One region of the Micromonospora sp. CPCC 206171 genome, then DNA from elsewhere that is predicted to be linked to it. Evidence: riboswitches for the same ligand, from Rfam matches in the RefSeq annotation. Region 1 holds a riboswitch; each other region holds the start of a gene.

Region 1 (3,854 bases):
GGTGCGCGCGGGTGGTGTTCAACGACGGGCTGCGCGTCCGGCAGCAGGCCCGCGAGGTCGGGCTGCCGTACGTGTCGGACGGGGAGCTGTCCAAGCGGGTGATTACCGAGGCGAAGACGACGCCGGAGCGGGCGTGGCTGGGCGAGGTGTCGGCGGTGGTGTTGCAGCAGGCCCTCGCGGACCTGAACGTGGCGTACCGCAACTTCTTCGCATCTCTATCGGGGAAGCGCAGGGGGCGGGTGGCTCCGCCGCGTTTTCGGTCGCGTAAGGATAACCGGCAGGCGATTCGATTCACCGCCAACGCCCGATTCAAGGTGTTGGACAACGGTCGGCTGCGGCTGCCGAAGATTGGTGATCTGGCGGTGCGGTGGTCGCGGGTGCTACCCGCCGCGCCCAGTTCGGTGACGATCATCAAGGACTCGGCCGGCCGGTACTTCGCCTCGTTCGTCGTCCAGGCTGCCGACGAGCCGCTGCCGCCGGCCGACGCCGAGGTGGGCATCGACCTGGGTCTGACCCACTTCGCGGTCCTGTCCGACGGCACGAAGGTCGCGGCGCCACGATTCCTGCGCCGAGCCGCTCGCAGGCTGCGCCGGTTGCAGCAGGCGCTGTCGCGTAAGCAGCGGGGCAGCAACAACCGCAAGAAGGCCGTCGTCACGGTGGCGAAGGCGCACGCCCGGGTGGCTGACACCCGGCGAGACTGGCAGCACAAGCTCTCGACCCAGATCATCCGCGACAACCAAGCGGTGTACGTCGAGGACCTGTGCGTTAGCGGCCTTGCCCGGACCCGCCTGGCGAAGTCGGTGCACGACGCCGGCTGGGCCGGCTTCACCGCGATGCTGCAGTACAAGGCCGCCCGGTACGGGCGCACCTTCGCAAAGATCGACCGGTTCGCGCCCACGTCGCAGACGTGCTCGGAGTGCGGCCGGCCCGACGGACCCAAGCCGCTCAACGTCCGGTCGTGGACCTGCCCCTGCGGTGCGGTCCACGACCGGGACGTCAACGCGGCCATCAACGTGCTCGCGGCGGGACGCGCCGAGAGCCTAAACGCCTGTGGAGCGCAGGTAAGACCGGCACCCGTGCCGGCACCGCGCCGAGAAGCAGGAATCCGCCCGCGCGCTGCGCGCTGTTCCACGCGCAGCGCGGAGGGAATCCCCGTCCTTTAGGGCGGGGAGAACGTCAAAGCATCGACATGTGCACGTGGTCGGTGTGGTTCGACGGTCCGCTGTACGACTTCCACCCGGTGGCCGGGAACCAGATCTGCCGGTTCCAGATCACGTAGTAGATGCCGAGCCGGTCGGCGTTGCGGATCAGGAACGCGGCGAGGTTGTTGCCGTACATCCGGGTGTCGTTGTTGTGCCAGGGCGCGAAGCCGCTCCGCTGCAACGACCAGTCGCAGGCCTTGCCCTTCGGGTGCTCCCACGGCCCACCGGGCCGGTAGCAGCCCGCGAACCGGTTGAAGCCGGCCCGCCGGACCTCCTTGTACGCGTGCAGGGTGCGCGGCGTGATGGTGCCGGAGGTCGTCGGGTCGTCCTCGGTGCGCGACTCGGGACGCCAGCCGCCGTCCGCGGTTCGGCCGGGGCCGATCCGGGCGACCGGCGAGGTCGCGTCGACCAGGCCGCCGGTGAAGCCCCGGCCGCCGACCAGCTGGAGGGCCTTCTCGGCCTCCCGGCTCTCCCGGGCCATGTCGTTGGTGAGCTTCTGCTGCTCGCGCACCTCGGCGTCCAGCGCCAGCTTGGCCTGCTCCGCGCGGTTCTTGGCGGCGGTGACCTTGGCCAGCTTCTGCGCGTTGACCATGTTCAGCTCGTCCAGGGCGGCGGCGCGCCGGACGAACGAGTCGGGGGCGTCGCTCTCCAACAGCATCGCCACCGCGCCGATCCGGCCGGTCCGGTACGACTGCGCCGCGAGCTGCGAGACCGTCGGCTGCAACGCCGCCAGCTCGTCCTGCGCGCGCCGCACCTCCAGCCCGAGCTGCTGCTGGCGCTTCTTGGACTTCTCCAGCTGCGTCTTGGCCTTGGAATACTCGCGGTTGCGCAGCTCGATGACGTCGGTGAGCAGCTTGGGCTCGTCGTCCTCCTCGTGCCCGGAGGGGGTGGGGGTCGAGGGCGCGGCGATCGCGGCTGTCGGACCGCCGAGGATGGCCAGAGCGGCGAACACGGCCACCACCGGAGTCAACCAGCGGCGCAGGGGTGCCGTCACAGTGTTCCCTTCCGTCGACCGCCGACCGGGTTAGCTGACGGGTTCGGGACGGAAGTGGCCCCTACCGCTCGCGCGGATTCACCCCATGTACCTGGTTCCCCGGTTCGCCTCGCGGCGATTGGGCGGCGGCACCGCAGGCGCCGCTGCGCGCCTTCGGCGGTGACCGGCAGCGAGGTTACCCGAGAGTCGTACCGGGGATCTACGTCCAGAACCCGACTAAAAGCGTTATTTCGTCGTAGCGATGCGTGACGAGTGACGCGTTCGTCAGGTTCCGCGTCGGCGTCGGTCACGCTGCGGAGTCTCACCATGCGGTGTCCGTGCTCCTTTCCGGGTCGGGCCACCGTGCGGGGGCCGGGGTGGACGGTCGGCCGGGACGCGACGCGCTCAGCGCCTCGAGCGCCGTGTCCCGGTCGGCGGAGGGGCGGGGCGTGGGTGCCGGCCCGTTGTCCCGGGCGGGCTCGTCGGCCGGGCCACGACCGGCGGTGGCGACCAGCGCGGCCAGCGCGGTGGTCAGCGGTACGGCGGCGACCAGGCCGAGCGTCGCCACCGCGCTGCGGACGATCTCCTGGGCCAGGAACTCGCTGGTGAGGATCTGGCTCACCGGCCGGCTGTCGGCGGTGAGCAGGAGCAGCAGCGGCAGCGACGCGCCCGCGTACGCGAGCACGATGGTGTTCACCGTGGAGGCGATGTGCGCCCGGCCGACCCGGGTGGCGGCCCGGTAGAGCTGCGTCCGGGACAGTCCGGGGTTGGCGTGCGCCAGCTCGGTGACGGTGGCGGCCTGGGTGACGGTGACGTCGTCGAGCACGCCGAGCGAGCCGATGATGATGCCGGCCAGCAGCAGCCCGTGCAGGTCGACGTCGCGCTGGTACATCGACAGCGTGGTGGCCTCCTCGCTGCCGAACCCGGTCAGGTGGGCGGCAGCGGTGGCCAGGCTGCCGAGGAGTCCGGTCAGCACCAGGCTGCCGAGCGTGCCGAGGACCGCCACCGAGGTCTGCGCGGTGATCCCGTGGGTCAGGTACAGCACCACGAACATGATCAGCGCCGAGCCGGTGATCGCGATCAGCAGCGGCGAGCCGCCCGCCGCGATGCCGGGTACGACGAAGGCCAGCAGGATGGCGAAGCTGGCGCCGAGCCCGGCCAGCGCGGCCAGCCCGCGCAGCCGGCCGAACGCCACGATCGCCGCCGCGAAGAGCGCCACCAGCCACACCAGGGGCTTGCCGCGTTGGTGTTCGGCGATCTGGTAGCTGGTGGCGGTGGGGTCGGCCGGGTCGGCGAGCTGGACCAGCACCACCTCGTCGCCGACCGCCACGGTGGGCGCGCCCGGGCCGGCGGGCACCGGCGTCTCCACCTGCTGGCCGCTGTCCGGGCCCTGCTCGACCCGGACCGTCACGGTCCCGCACGGGCCCTCGGCCGCGCCGGGCGGCGCCTCCGGCGTCGGCGGGCAGGGTTCGGTCACCACCCGGGTCACCGTGCCGTGGTGGCGCGCCGGCTCGGCGCCGACGTCGGCCTGCCGCGAGTCGCGCGGCCACAGCACCAGGGCGGCGATCACCGTGACGACGAACAGCGGGACCACCGTCGCGACGAGGATCCGTCGCACCCCCGGTGGGGTGGACGGAGCGGGACGGGTGTGGTCGGCGCCCATTGCGAGTCTCCCAACG
Region 2 (3,854 bases), on a different contig from region 1:
CGGCGGTCGGTCGCTAAGGAGTCGGTGCCGGTGGCAACCATGCCCCCTCATCGTCACGCCCAGGGTCGTCCGCCCACTCACCCCGCCGGCCTGCGCCGGGTCGCCCGCCGTCTGCTCACATTGGTCGCCGCCGTGGTCGTCGGCGCCGGGATGTTCGCCGTGCCGGCGCACGCCGCGCCCACGCCGGAGGAGATCGAGGCGGCGATCGACAAGCAGTGGGAACAGCTCGAGCCGACCATCGAGCAGTACAACAAGGTCCGCGCGCACCTCAAGGTCAACCGCAAGAAGTCGGCGGAGCTGGAGAAGAAGATCCAGCCGCTGGCCCTGCAGACCGAGCTGGCGATGAACCGGGTGGGCGACCTCGCCTCCCGGTACTACATGACGGGCCCCTCGCAGGACATCGGCGCGCTGCTGGTCAGCGCCAAGCCGGGCACCCTGACCGAGCAGCTGACCATCCTCGACCGCCTCGCCGCGCAGGAGCGCAAGGAGCTCCAGGTCGTCATCGACGCCCGGCAGAAGTACGACGGCGAGAAGCAGAAGCTCGATGCGCTGATCGCCGCGGAGGTCAAGCAGGAGAAGGAGCTGGCCGCCAAGAAGGCGCAGATCAACTCCGAGATCAAGCGGCTCCAGGCGTCGATGCCGAAGACCGTCGTCAAGGTGGCCGGCTGCCCGACCGTCAAGGGCGTGGTGAGTTCCGCCGCGCAGACCGCCATCCGGGTGGCCTGCCAGCAGGTAGGCGACCCGTACGTCTGGGGTGCCGACGGGCCGGACTCGTTCGACTGCTCCGGCCTCACCCAGTACGCCTACAAGGCCGCCGGCATCTACCTGACCCACCACACCGGCGCCCAGTGGAACGAGGGCAAGGCCATCCCGCGCTCCGAGGCGCGCCCCGGTGATCTGGTCTTCTTCTACAGCGACCTGCACCATGTGGGTCTCTATCTGGGCAGTGGGCTGATGGTCCACGCGCCACGGACCGGCAAACCGGTCCAGGTCACCAGCGTCGACTACATGCCGGTCGCCGGCTTCCGGCGACCGAACTGACCCGAGCTCGCCGCGAACCCCCGGTCGACCGACCGGGGGTTCCGCGTATCCGGGACCCGGCACGGCATGGCGGGTTGCGGATCGATAACGGTCCTCTCTACTCTGGTCCTTCGTCGGCCGCGACAGGTCCGTCCAACCCGGGCGGCAGTGGCCGGCACCGCCGAGTCGCCCGCGGGCGAGCCGGGGACCCAGGTAAGCCGGGGTGAATCCGCAGCCACTGCGGTAGGGCGCTCCCTTCCCGCCCGAACCCGTCAGCTAACCCGGTAGGCGGTCGCGGAAGAAGGAGCCCGGAGCCCGGTGGCACACCATGCCCCGCGGCCACCGTCGTACGGGTCGACCCAGGTCGCCCGGCTGACGGCTGCGCCGCGCCCACGCTGGTCCCGCTTCACCACCGTCCTTGCCGCCCTCGCCGGTGCCGCCGTCGTACTGACCGGCGCTGCCACGGCGGCCCACGCCGAACCCTCGGTCGCCGAGATCGAGCGGCAGATCGACCAGGACTGGAACAGGCTCGAACCGATCATCGAGCAGCACAACGCCACCCGTCAGGACCTGGCCGCCAAGCGCCGGCAGGCCGACGCGCTGGCCAAGCGCATCGATCCGCTGCAACTCCAGGTCGACCTCGCGATGAACCAGGTCACCGGGCTCGCCGCCGAGGCGTACAAGGGGGAGAACGTCTCCGCCGTCAACGCCCTGTTCGGCAGCAGCTCCCCCGCCGAACTGGTCGACCAGCTCGAAATGCTCGACCGGTTCGCCCAGCGCCAGCAGCGCGACGTGCGGACCGTCAAGGAGCTGCGGGACAAGCTGGCCGCGGAGAAGGCGCCGCTGGACGAGATGGTCGCTCAGCTGACCCGTACCGAGGCCCAGCTCGCCGCGAAGAAGAAGCAGATCAACGCCGAGATCGATCGGCTGCAGAAACTGCGGCTCAAGGTGTACGGCAACGGTGGCGGGGGTGCGCTGCGCCCGGCCCCGTGCCCGGCCGGCTATCCCGGCGGCCCGGCCGGCACGGCCGTCAAGTTCGCCTGCGCGCAGATCGGCAAGCCGTACGTCTGGGGTGCCGAGGGTCCCAACTCGTACGACTGCTCCGGGCTGATGCTCGCGGCGTGGGCGAAGGCCGGTGTCTCGCTGCCGCACAACGCCCGCCAGCAGCGCCAGGTGACCGCCCGGGTGAGCCGGGCCGACCTGCGCCCGGGCGACCTGGTCTTCTACTACGCCGACCTGCACCACGTCGGCATGTACGTCGGCGGCGGCTGGGTGGTGCACGCCTCCCAGGCGGGCCAGCCAATCAAGATGAAGCGGGTCGACGACGGGCCGGTCAACAGCTACGGCCGGCCGGACTGAGTGCGCGCCGGGCTCCCGGGGTGCCGGGGGCCCGGCCCGGCGTCAGCGGGTGGGCCAGGTGCGCCAGTTCTGCCAGGAACGGCTCGGGGTCGGCCCGCGCTGGCCCTGGTAGCGCGACCCGTAGACGGCGGAGCCGTACGGGTGCTCGGCCGGGGACGAGAGCCGGAAGATGCAGAGCTGGCCGATCTTCATCCCGGGCCAGAGCGTGATCGGCAGGTTCGCCACGTTCGACAGCTCCAGCGTCACGTGCCCGGAGAAGCCCGGGTCGATGAAGCCGGCGGTCGAGTGGGTGAGCAGGCCGAGCCGGCCCAGGCTGGACTTGCCCTCCAGTCGGCCGGCGAGCTGGTCGCCCAGCGAGATGACCTCCAGCGTGGAGGCGAGCACGAACTCGCCAGGGTGCAGCACGAACGGCTCGCCCTCCGGCACCTCGACCATCGAGGTGAGCTCGTCCTGCTGCATGGCCGGGTCGATGTGCGTGTACAGGTGGTTGTTGAAGACGCGGAAGAGCTTGTCGAGCCGCACGTCGATGCTGGACGGCTGTACCAGCGTGGGCTCGAAGGGCTCCAGCGCGAGCGTGCCCGCCTTGATCTCGGAGACCAGGTCGCGGTCGGAGAGCAGCATCGGCACACCATATCGAGCGGACCGGGTGACCTGCGTGTCGGACTACGCGTTCGTACACATGTTCGATAGGATGTCCGTATGGCTTCCTGGTCCGAATTCGCCGCTGACGAGCCCCGACTCGCCGACGGGATCCGCCTTCTCATGCAGCAGTACGGGCCGGGCTTCGGCTACCTGGCCACCGTTCGCGCCGACGGTGGGCCCCGGGTGCACCCGGTCTGCCCCGTGATCACCGACGAGGGGCTGTTCTGCTTCGTCGTCGACTCGCCCAAGCGGCGCGACCTCGAACGCGACGGGCGATACGCGTTGCACTCGTTCCCGCCGGAGGAGACCGACGACGAGGCGTACGTCGCCGGTCGCGCGCAACCGGTCACCGACCCGGCCCGGGTCGCCCGGGTGGCTCGCCTCGGCCGGGCGGCGCCGCAGGTCGACTGGCGACTCTTCGAGTTCAGCGTCGACGTGGCGATGCTGACCCGCCGCGACCAGGGCGGGCTCGGCCAGCCCGGCGAGGGCCACGGGTCCTCCGCCGTCCAGGTCTGGCTCGATCCGGTCGCCGCCCGCCGCAGCGGCGACGCCACCGGCGTACCCGATCGGCGGCCGGCCCGCCGCGGCCGCCACGGTTTCGACACCCGCCGCCCCGCCGCCTGACCGCCGAGACGCCGATGCCGGCCCCGTCGGAGCGACGGAGCCGGCATCGGCGTCTGCTGGGGGTGTTACGCCGCGCGGTACGCGTTCCACGCGGTCAGCATGCGGCTCGCCTGACCAGGGGTGAACTGGTACATGCACGAGTCGTACGTGTAGTCCATGAAGTTGGTGATCGGGTCCAGGCCGGCCGTGGTGCAGGTGTCCCGCCCGGT
Region 3 (3,854 bases), on a different contig from region 1:
CCAAGGGCGAGGTGGACCTGGACACCGAGCAGGAACGCCAGGAGGCCGAAACGGAACGGGAGCGGCAGACCAAGGAGTACGCCGCCCTGCTCGCCTTCCTCGGCGGCGCGCTGGCCGACAGCGTCAAGGAGGTGCGGCTCTCCTCCCGCCTGACCACCTCGCCGGCCTGCGTCGTCGGCGACGCGCACGACATCACGCCCACGCTGGAGAAGATGTACCGCGCGATGGGGCAGGAGGTGCCGAAGGTCAAGCGCATCCTCGAACTCAACCCGACCCACCCGCTGGTCACCGGCCTGCGCGTGGCGCACGAGCAGGGCGGCGACTCCGCCGCCCTCACCGAGACCGCCGAGCTGCTGTACGGCATGGCGCTGCTCGCCGAGGGCGGCGACCTGGCCGACCCGGCCCGGTTCGCCCGGGTCCTCGCCGACCGGCTGGCCCGCACCCTCTGACGCGACGACGGTCCCGGCCCGGTGCTCGCCCACCGGGCCGGGACCGTCGAAGCGCGGGACGAAGGCCCCGTCCCCACCGGTGCCGCCACGCCGCAGCGTCCGCGTGCCCCGTCTGCCTCCGGGCGTGCGTCGTCGGCCGGCCGCCAGTCACCACCGGCATCGGCGTGACCGCCGCGCAGGGCCGCCACGGTACGCGGACCGACCACTTCGTCGGCGGTGGAGTTCGTCCGCAGCTTTGCCGAGGCTGTTGGCCCGTCTCCTCACCGCTGTCGTGGCTGGCCGTCACGGTGGGGGCACGGTCCGGTCCTTCTAGCCGCCGTCCGGCCCAAGGCCCTGCTGATCCTTCCTCGGAGTCGGCTGTCGGCGCTTCGCCTCGTACCGCGACACCGCCTCGCGGCGGCAGTCGAGACACAATCGCTCAGTTCGTTGCCTACCGTCCCGGGTTCGGTTGGCCGTTCTGGTGTTCTCAGCCGTCCGTACGTGCCCGTTGCGACATCGCCTCTTCAGATCGGCTGCCGTCCCCTGGTAACCGTATTTCTGCCGCGCGTAGGCTCTCGCACATTCGCGGCACTCGCCGTTACTACGTGACCTGCCGACGACGAATGTGTCGTGACCACGCGGGTGCCGTAGCCGTTCTCACGTGCGCGCCCGGGTAGGTACCAGCAGGTCGCAGTCTTCTCGACCAGCGCGAGAAAGCGGGGAAGGTGCAGGCGAGCCTGCTCGGGTGTGAGGGCCACGCCGAATTATCGCAGGATGTCGAACAGGTGTCCTACGCCGACACCCGGTTGTCGGGGCTGATCGCCCGTATGGCTGTCGTCGGCCGCCCCCGCGCTGAGCCGCCGCTGAGGCGTCCATTGTGCGTACCCGGAACAGCTCCGGCTTGCCCCGGACAGGGCGTCCGCCGCGCAGAGCCCGCACATTGTCCAAACCGGGGGACCGTCTGCAACTGCAGACGAGGGCCCGTCGCTCAGCCGGGTGAAGAACTTCACAAGAAGTGGGCAATCGCCCGAAACAGTTCCTAACGTCGTTCGTGTTCGCGATCGCGGACACCACGGCCGGTAACGCCTAATCCATGCCGCCGGCCGGTGGGACCTTTGTCAGCGGGCATGGAGCGGGGGACCCACACGTTCCTCGGTGCACGTCACCTCGGGGTGAAGCCGCCCACGGCGGCCGGGCTCCTCGGCCCGAACCCGACAGCTCACCTCGTCGGCGTGGAGGAATCCACATGGCAACTGAATACACCGCCCGTCACCGACGGGTCAGCTCGCGCCGCATCGCCGTCGGCACGCTCGCCGTCGGTGCGGTCACCGGGGTCGCCGCCGTCCTGGCGCCGGCGTCGCCGGCGAGCGCCGCCAGCGTCAACTGGGACGCCATCGCCCAGTGCGAGTCCGGCGGAAACTGGCACATCAACACCGGCAACGGCTACTACGGCGGCCTGCAGTTCTCGCAGAGCACCTGGGCCGGCTACGGCGGCAAGAAGTACGCCTCCCGCGCCGACCTGGCCAGCCGGGGCGAGCAGATCGCCATCGCCGAGAAGGTGCTCGACGGTCAGGGCATCGGCGCCTGGCCGACCTGCGGCCGCAAGGGCGGCTCCACCAAGAGCTACGCCACCACCAGCGAGAAGTCGCAGAAGTCGCAGAAGTCGGAGCGGCGCTCGAGTTCGCGGAACTCGTCGAAGGCCGCCTCCACCGAGCGGTCCTCGCGGGAGCAGCACAGCACCCGCAGCCAGCGGCGCAGCGCGCCGGCCGCGACCGGCGACGTGTACGTGGTGCGGTCGGGCGACACCCTGTCGCAGATCGCCGACGCCCGGGACCTGGCCGGTGGCTGGCAGGCGCTGTACGAGCGCAACAGGCGCGTGGTCGGCGCCGACCCGGGGCTGATCTTCCCCGGTCAGAAGCTCAGCCTCTGACCCCAGCACCTGGGCACCGTGACGACGCCCGGCCGGACGACCGGCCGGGCGTCGCCGCGTCCACGGCGCCGTCGTGGTTCGGGCCGCTGCCGGCGGGGTACCCGGCGCGCGTGGACCGGCCCGCCGGCGCGTCCGCGTCGCCGGGTCGTCGGGCCGTCGGCCGGGGGCGGGGATAGGGTTGGCCCTGGTGTGCCGGGAAGTCTGGTCGGCGGTGGATGACGCGACCCCTGCCGACGAGGAGACCCCGTGACCGACGCCCCCCGGCGCCGTACCAGCCTGTTCGCCCGCCGCTCCTGGGGCGAGACCAGCCGCATCTCCGCCATCCTCCGCAAGGAGACCGTGGGCGGGGCGCTCCTGCTCGTCGGGGCGCTGCTCGCGCTGCTCTGGTCGAACTCACCCTGGGCGGACGGCTACCGGGCGCTGCGGGACCTCACCGTCGGCCCGGCGTCGCTGCACCTCGATCTCACCCTCGCCACCTGGGCCGCCGACGGGCTGCTGGCGGTCTTCTTCTTCGTCGCCGGGCTGGAACTCAAACGCGAGTTCGTCGCCGGCGACCTGCGCGACCCGCGCCGGGCCGCGGTGCCGGTGGCGGCGGCGGTCGGCGGGGTGGTCGTACCCGCGGTGCTGTTCGTCCTCATCGCCGGGGTCGACGGTGCCCGGGGGTGGGCGATCCCCACGGCCACCGACATCGCGTTCGCCCTGGCGGTGCTCGCGGTGGTGGGACCGCTGCTGCCGTCGGCGCTGCGTACCTTCCTGCTCACCCTGGCGGTCGTCGACGACCTGCTCGCCATCGTCATCATCGCGGTCTTCTACACCTCCAGCCTCGCCGTGGCCCCGCTGCTGGCCGCGCTGGTGCCACTCGCGCTCTTCGCCGTGCTGGTGCAGCGCCGGGTCCGGTCCTGGTGGCTGCTGCTGCCGCTGGCCGCCGTGACCTGGACGCTCGTGCACGCCTCGGGAGTGCACGCCACGGTGGCGGGGGTGCTGCTCGCCTTCACCGTCCCGGTGCTGCGCAGCGAGGCCGCCGGCGGGCCGGACGCCGGGCCGGGCCTGGCCGAGCACTTCGAGCACCGGTTCCGGCCGATCTCCGCCGGGGTGGCGGTGCCGATCTTCGCGTTCCTCTCCGCCGGCGTCACGGTCGGCGGCCTGGCCGGGCTGGCCACCGCGCTGACCGACCGGGTCGCGACCGGCATCGTGGTCGGCCTGGTGGTCGGCAAGCCGGTGGGCATCCTGGCCGCCACCTGGCTGGTGTCCCGGTTCACCCGGGCCAACCTCGACGAGGGGCTGAACTGGCTCGACGTGCTCGGCCTGGCGCTGCTCGGCGGGATCGGGTTCACCGTGTCGCTGCTGATCGGCGAGTTGGCCTTCGGTTTGGGCAGCGCGCGTGACGGCCACGTCAAGGTCGCGGTGCTCACCGGCTCGCTGCTCTCCGCGCTGCTGGCGACGGTGATCCTGCGGGCCCGCACCCGGGTCTACCGGCGGGTGCACGAGATCGAGAC
Region 4 (3,854 bases), on a different contig from region 1:
CGTCCTCTACCAGTTCCTCGTCGAGGTCCCGACCGCCGCCGCCATCTGGTCGGCCCTGCTCGTGCTCGCCCTGACCGTGCTCACCGTGCTGGTCGCCCGCCCCGAGCGGGACCCGGCCCCCGGCGAGTCGGTCGTCGACCCGTCCCCAGCTGCCGATCCCGCGACCGAGCTGGCGGACCTGCGCCGGTACGCCGAGGAGATCGCCGTCGCCGCGGCCGGCGCCGCCCAGACCGCGCGCCGGCGGCGGGATGCCTGGCTGGCCGCCCAGGAGGAGGTGGACCGGGCCTGGACCGCGTACGACGAGGCGGATTCCGCCGCCCGCCGGTTCACCGGCGCCGCCGCGCTGCCCGCCCCGCGCACCCCACGTACGCCGGCCGAGTACGCGGGCCGGGAGCGCTGGCTGCACCAGGCGGCGGTGGCGGCGCACTGGCGCGGCGAGCTGCCGGTGGAGCGGCTGCGGGACGTCTTCGCGCACCGGGACGGTTGGGACCCCCGACGGCACCCCGTCGAGCAGGAGGTGCTGCTGGCCCGGGCGGTACGCGACGGTCGGCGGGACGCGTACCGGGCGGCGGCCGGGCGGGAGCGGTCGGCGTGGCGGGACGCCGAACTGGCCGCCGCGGCGGCCCGCGCGCTCGCCGTCGAGGCGTACGCGGCGGCGGAGCGACTGTGTCCGGCGCGGCTGCCCGCCCAGCGGACGGCGACGGCGACGGCACGGACGGCGCTCGCGGCGCGGTGGCGGCCGGCACGGGTGGGCTGAGGACGCGACCGAATTGTTACCCGTATTTCCGTGAGTCGCGTCACGGCGACCGTGAAACCGGTCATCCGGTCACAGCCGGTGACATCGATCGCGACGATCGGCGGGATTTGTTGCCGTGCTGTCCGGTTGTCGCCCGGCGATCCCGGAACAACCGCCTGTCCCATCGAGCGAAGTCAGTGCCGAACTGTACGGCAAATTGGTCGCCCTGATCATGTTTACGCAGATCGCAGGGCTTGGCCGACCCGTGACCGACCAGTAGTGTCGCCCGGGTCCGGTGCGGTTTCCGATCGCAAGAGGCGACGCCGCGCCGACCCGCTCAATCGTGATTTCACGAACCGGGGACCCATGCACGTCCGGGGTGAATCCGCGGGCCACGGCCCGTGGTAGGGCGCTCTTCCCGCCCGAATCCGTCAGCTAACCCGGTAGGCGGTGTCGGAAGGAGTTCCAGCTCTTGCTGTTCCCTCGCATTCCTCGGCTTGCTCTCCACCTCGGTACCGGGGTGATCCCGCCGGTCCCTCGCGCCCTCGCGCGCTGATTCCGGCCTCACCCCGCCGCCCGGCCTCCAACCGGGCGCACCCCCCGCCGAGCGGCCTCGCACACCGGTTTCGACACCGCGGGTGACGTCCTGTCACGCGCCGGTCCGGCATGCCGCTCCCGCCCTCGTACCGTGGAGGAAACACGTGAAGCACCCCCTGAAGCGGCAGCTGCGACGCCTGGCCACCGAACGGTCGTACCAGTTGGTCGCCGGCTCGGCCGCCGCGCTCGTGCTCGTCTCTGGCGCCAGCACCCTGCTCGCCGACGAGGCGCCCGCCCGCCAGCAGACCTCGGCCGCCGTCGCCGAGGTGGCGCCCCGGCTGGACGACGTCGCGACCCGCAGCCAGGCCCGCGTCGCCGTCCCGGCCCACAAGCCGTCGCCCTCGGCCAGCCCCTCGCCGTCGGCGAGCGCCACCAAGGCCAAGGCGGACCCGGACGTGACCCGCAAGGCGGCCCCCAAGCCGCCGTCGACCAAGGTCCTCCGCTACGACTACCAGGCGCAGACCACCTACTACAACTGCGGTCCGGCCGCGGTGCGCAACGCGCTGAGCGCGTCGGGCGTCGAGCGGACCCAGGACGAGCTGGCCGGCCCGCTCGGCACCACCGAGATGGGCACCAACTCGGCGCTGGACACCACCCGGGTCCTGAACCAGATCGTCAAGGGTGACCCGTACCGGACCCGGATGTTCCAGGGCACCCCCAGCTCCGCCCAGATCGACCGGCTCCAGGCCGACGTGATCGCGGCGATCACCGACGGCCGGGGCGTCGTGGCGAACGTGGCGGGCAGCGCCACCGACACCGACGGCGGCTGGCACTCCTTCCCGGGCGGCCACTACATCGCGGTGGTCGGCTACAAGAACGACGGCCGGACGGTCCGGATCGCCGACTCGGCGGACCCGAACCTGCCGTCGTACTGGGTCAGCACCATCGACCTGGCGAACTGGATCGCCACCCGCGGCTACTCCGCCTGATCCACACCGTCGCTCGTCCGGGCACCGGCTCCCCTCAGGGGCCGGTGCCCGTCGCCGTTGGCGCGGATCTCGCGCGGCGGAGCCGGGCGGTGGCACACTGCGGCCCATGACCGACGACTCGGGTACCCGCCGGCTGCTGTTGCTGCTGCACGGGATGGGCGCCACCGGCGACGTGTGGCTGCCCTGGGCGCCGCTGCTGGAACACCGCTGCCCGGGCCGCTGGCTGGCGCCGGACCTGGCCGGCCACGGCTTCTCGCCGCCGCTGCCCGGGTACTCCTTCGCCGGGTTCGCCGAGCAGGTCGCGGCGGGGCTCGGCCCGGTGCCCGAGGGGGCCCGCCCGGCTGACCGGCTCGTCGTCCTCGGCCACTCCCTCGGCGGGGTGGTCGCGCTGGCGCTGGCCGCCCGCGACGCCGGGCTCCCGGTGGACGCGGTGGTCGGGCTGGGCATCAAGGCGGTCTGGTCGCCGGCCGAGCTGGCCCGGGCGCGCGAGCTGGCGGAGCGCCCGGTGACCTGGTTCGCCACCCGGGACGAGGCGGCCCGCCGCTACCTGAAGGTGGCCGGCCTCGGTGGGCTTTTCGCGCCGGACCACCCGGTCATCGACGCGGGGCTGCGTGCCGAGGACGGCCGCTGGCGGCTGGCCATGGACCCGGCCGCCTTCGCGGTGGGCGAGCCGCAGCTGCCGACTCTGCTGGCCGCCACCGACGTCCCGGTGCTGCTGGCCCGGGGCGAGCACGACCCGATGGTCAGCGACGCGCAGCTCGCCGAGCTGGGCGTGCCGGTGGCGACCCTGCCCGGCCTCGGCCACAACGCGCACGTGGAGGACCCGGCGGCGGTGCTGGCCCTGCTCGACCCGTACCTGTGACCGGCGCGCGGGCGGCCGGCGTCGCCGTCGTGGGTGGCATGCGGCTCGGGACTACCTGCCGACCCAGACGTTCGAGTTTTCCGTCCAGACCGGACCTCGCCACGGCGCTTGGTGTATCGCCGGACGTTGTCCGCCACAGACCCCAGTCCGTTCGTTAGGCCTGACCAGGGACAAACCCCCGGTGACCTCCTCGGTGTGAAGGAATGATCAGTGGCGGCTGAGGTGCGTGGGCGTCTGGGTCGAGCTGGCCGAACGGTCCGCGAGCGTCTACGGCCGTCTGTCATTGCTCTTGCTCGCCGTCAACCAGCTAGTCCACCAGCGGCACCGCGACTCGGTAGTCCTGACGCAATCCGGTGACCTCGTCGCCTTGCGGGTCGTAGATGACCAAGCCATGCCGCTCGGCCAAGTGGCACACGGTCTTCACCGCCTCGCTGCCCCGGGGGGAGTGGCTGATAGCCATGCTCACGTGGTCGATCCCCACAGCAAGGGGTGCCAACATCCAGGGCGACTCCGGATCGTACGGCGGGTGATCCGGGAACTGCTCCCGCAGATCCTCGTAGAAGGCGGCAATTCGCGGATCAAGCTCCCCGCCTCGGTGTGCGAGGCCGGTGCAATGATCGACCATGTCACGCACCACGTCCAAAGAAGCAGCAGGGTTGGCCGCAAGGACCAGGAGGTCAAAGCTCACGAGGACATCGTCCTCCACCAGTGCCGGCTCCGTCGGCCCGGA

What was found. Region 1 has a riboswitch for cyclic di-AMP ahead of V6U89_RS19035 (coiled-coil domain-containing protein). Riboswitches for the same ligand answer to the same signal wherever they lie in the genome.
Region 2: linked by a shared signal. The riboswitch ahead of V6U89_RS08210 (C40 family peptidase) and the one ahead of V6U89_RS19035 (coiled-coil domain-containing protein) in region 1 are both predicted to bind cyclic di-AMP.
Region 3: linked by a shared signal. The riboswitch ahead of V6U89_RS15915 (transglycosylase family protein) and the one ahead of V6U89_RS19035 (coiled-coil domain-containing protein) in region 1 are both predicted to bind cyclic di-AMP.
Region 4: linked by a shared signal. The riboswitch ahead of V6U89_RS26870 (C39 family peptidase) and the one ahead of V6U89_RS19035 (coiled-coil domain-containing protein) in region 1 are both predicted to bind cyclic di-AMP.

What each region holds. Positions count from the first base shown of each region.
Region 1 is NZ_JBAKHT010000016.1:69,544-73,397, reverse strand. It holds gene V6U89_RS19040 (RNA-guided endonuclease InsQ/TnpB family protein) at 1-1,163, shown strand, start outside; gene V6U89_RS19035 (coiled-coil domain-containing protein) at 1,177-2,196, opposite strand; cyclic di-AMP (ydaO/yuaA leader) riboswitch at 2,201-2,331, opposite strand; gene V6U89_RS19030 (YibE/F family protein) at 2,498-3,838, opposite strand.
Region 2 is NZ_JBAKHT010000004.1:242,333-246,186, forward strand. It holds gene V6U89_RS08205 (NlpC/P60 family protein) at 25-1,041, shown strand; cyclic di-AMP (ydaO/yuaA leader) riboswitch at 1,190-1,326, shown strand; gene V6U89_RS08210 (C40 family peptidase) at 1,339-2,379, shown strand; gene dcd (dCTP deaminase) at 2,422-3,000, opposite strand; gene V6U89_RS08220 (pyridoxamine 5'-phosphate oxidase family protein) at 3,079-3,645, shown strand; gene V6U89_RS08225 (zinc metalloprotease) at 3,711-3,854, opposite strand, start outside.
Region 3 is NZ_JBAKHT010000012.1:56,726-60,579, reverse strand. It holds gene htpG (molecular chaperone HtpG) at 1-449, shown strand, start outside; cyclic di-AMP (ydaO/yuaA leader) riboswitch at 1,502-1,676, shown strand; gene V6U89_RS15915 (transglycosylase family protein) at 1,675-2,358, shown strand; gene nhaA (Na+/H+ antiporter NhaA) at 2,605-3,854, shown strand, end outside.
Region 4 is NZ_JBAKHT010000034.1:24,644-28,497, reverse strand. It holds gene V6U89_RS26875 (hypothetical protein) at 1-757, shown strand, start outside; cyclic di-AMP (ydaO/yuaA leader) riboswitch at 1,061-1,201, shown strand; gene V6U89_RS26870 (C39 family peptidase) at 1,438-2,262, shown strand; gene V6U89_RS26865 (alpha/beta fold hydrolase) at 2,369-3,124, shown strand; gene V6U89_RS26860 (hypothetical protein) at 3,432-3,830, opposite strand.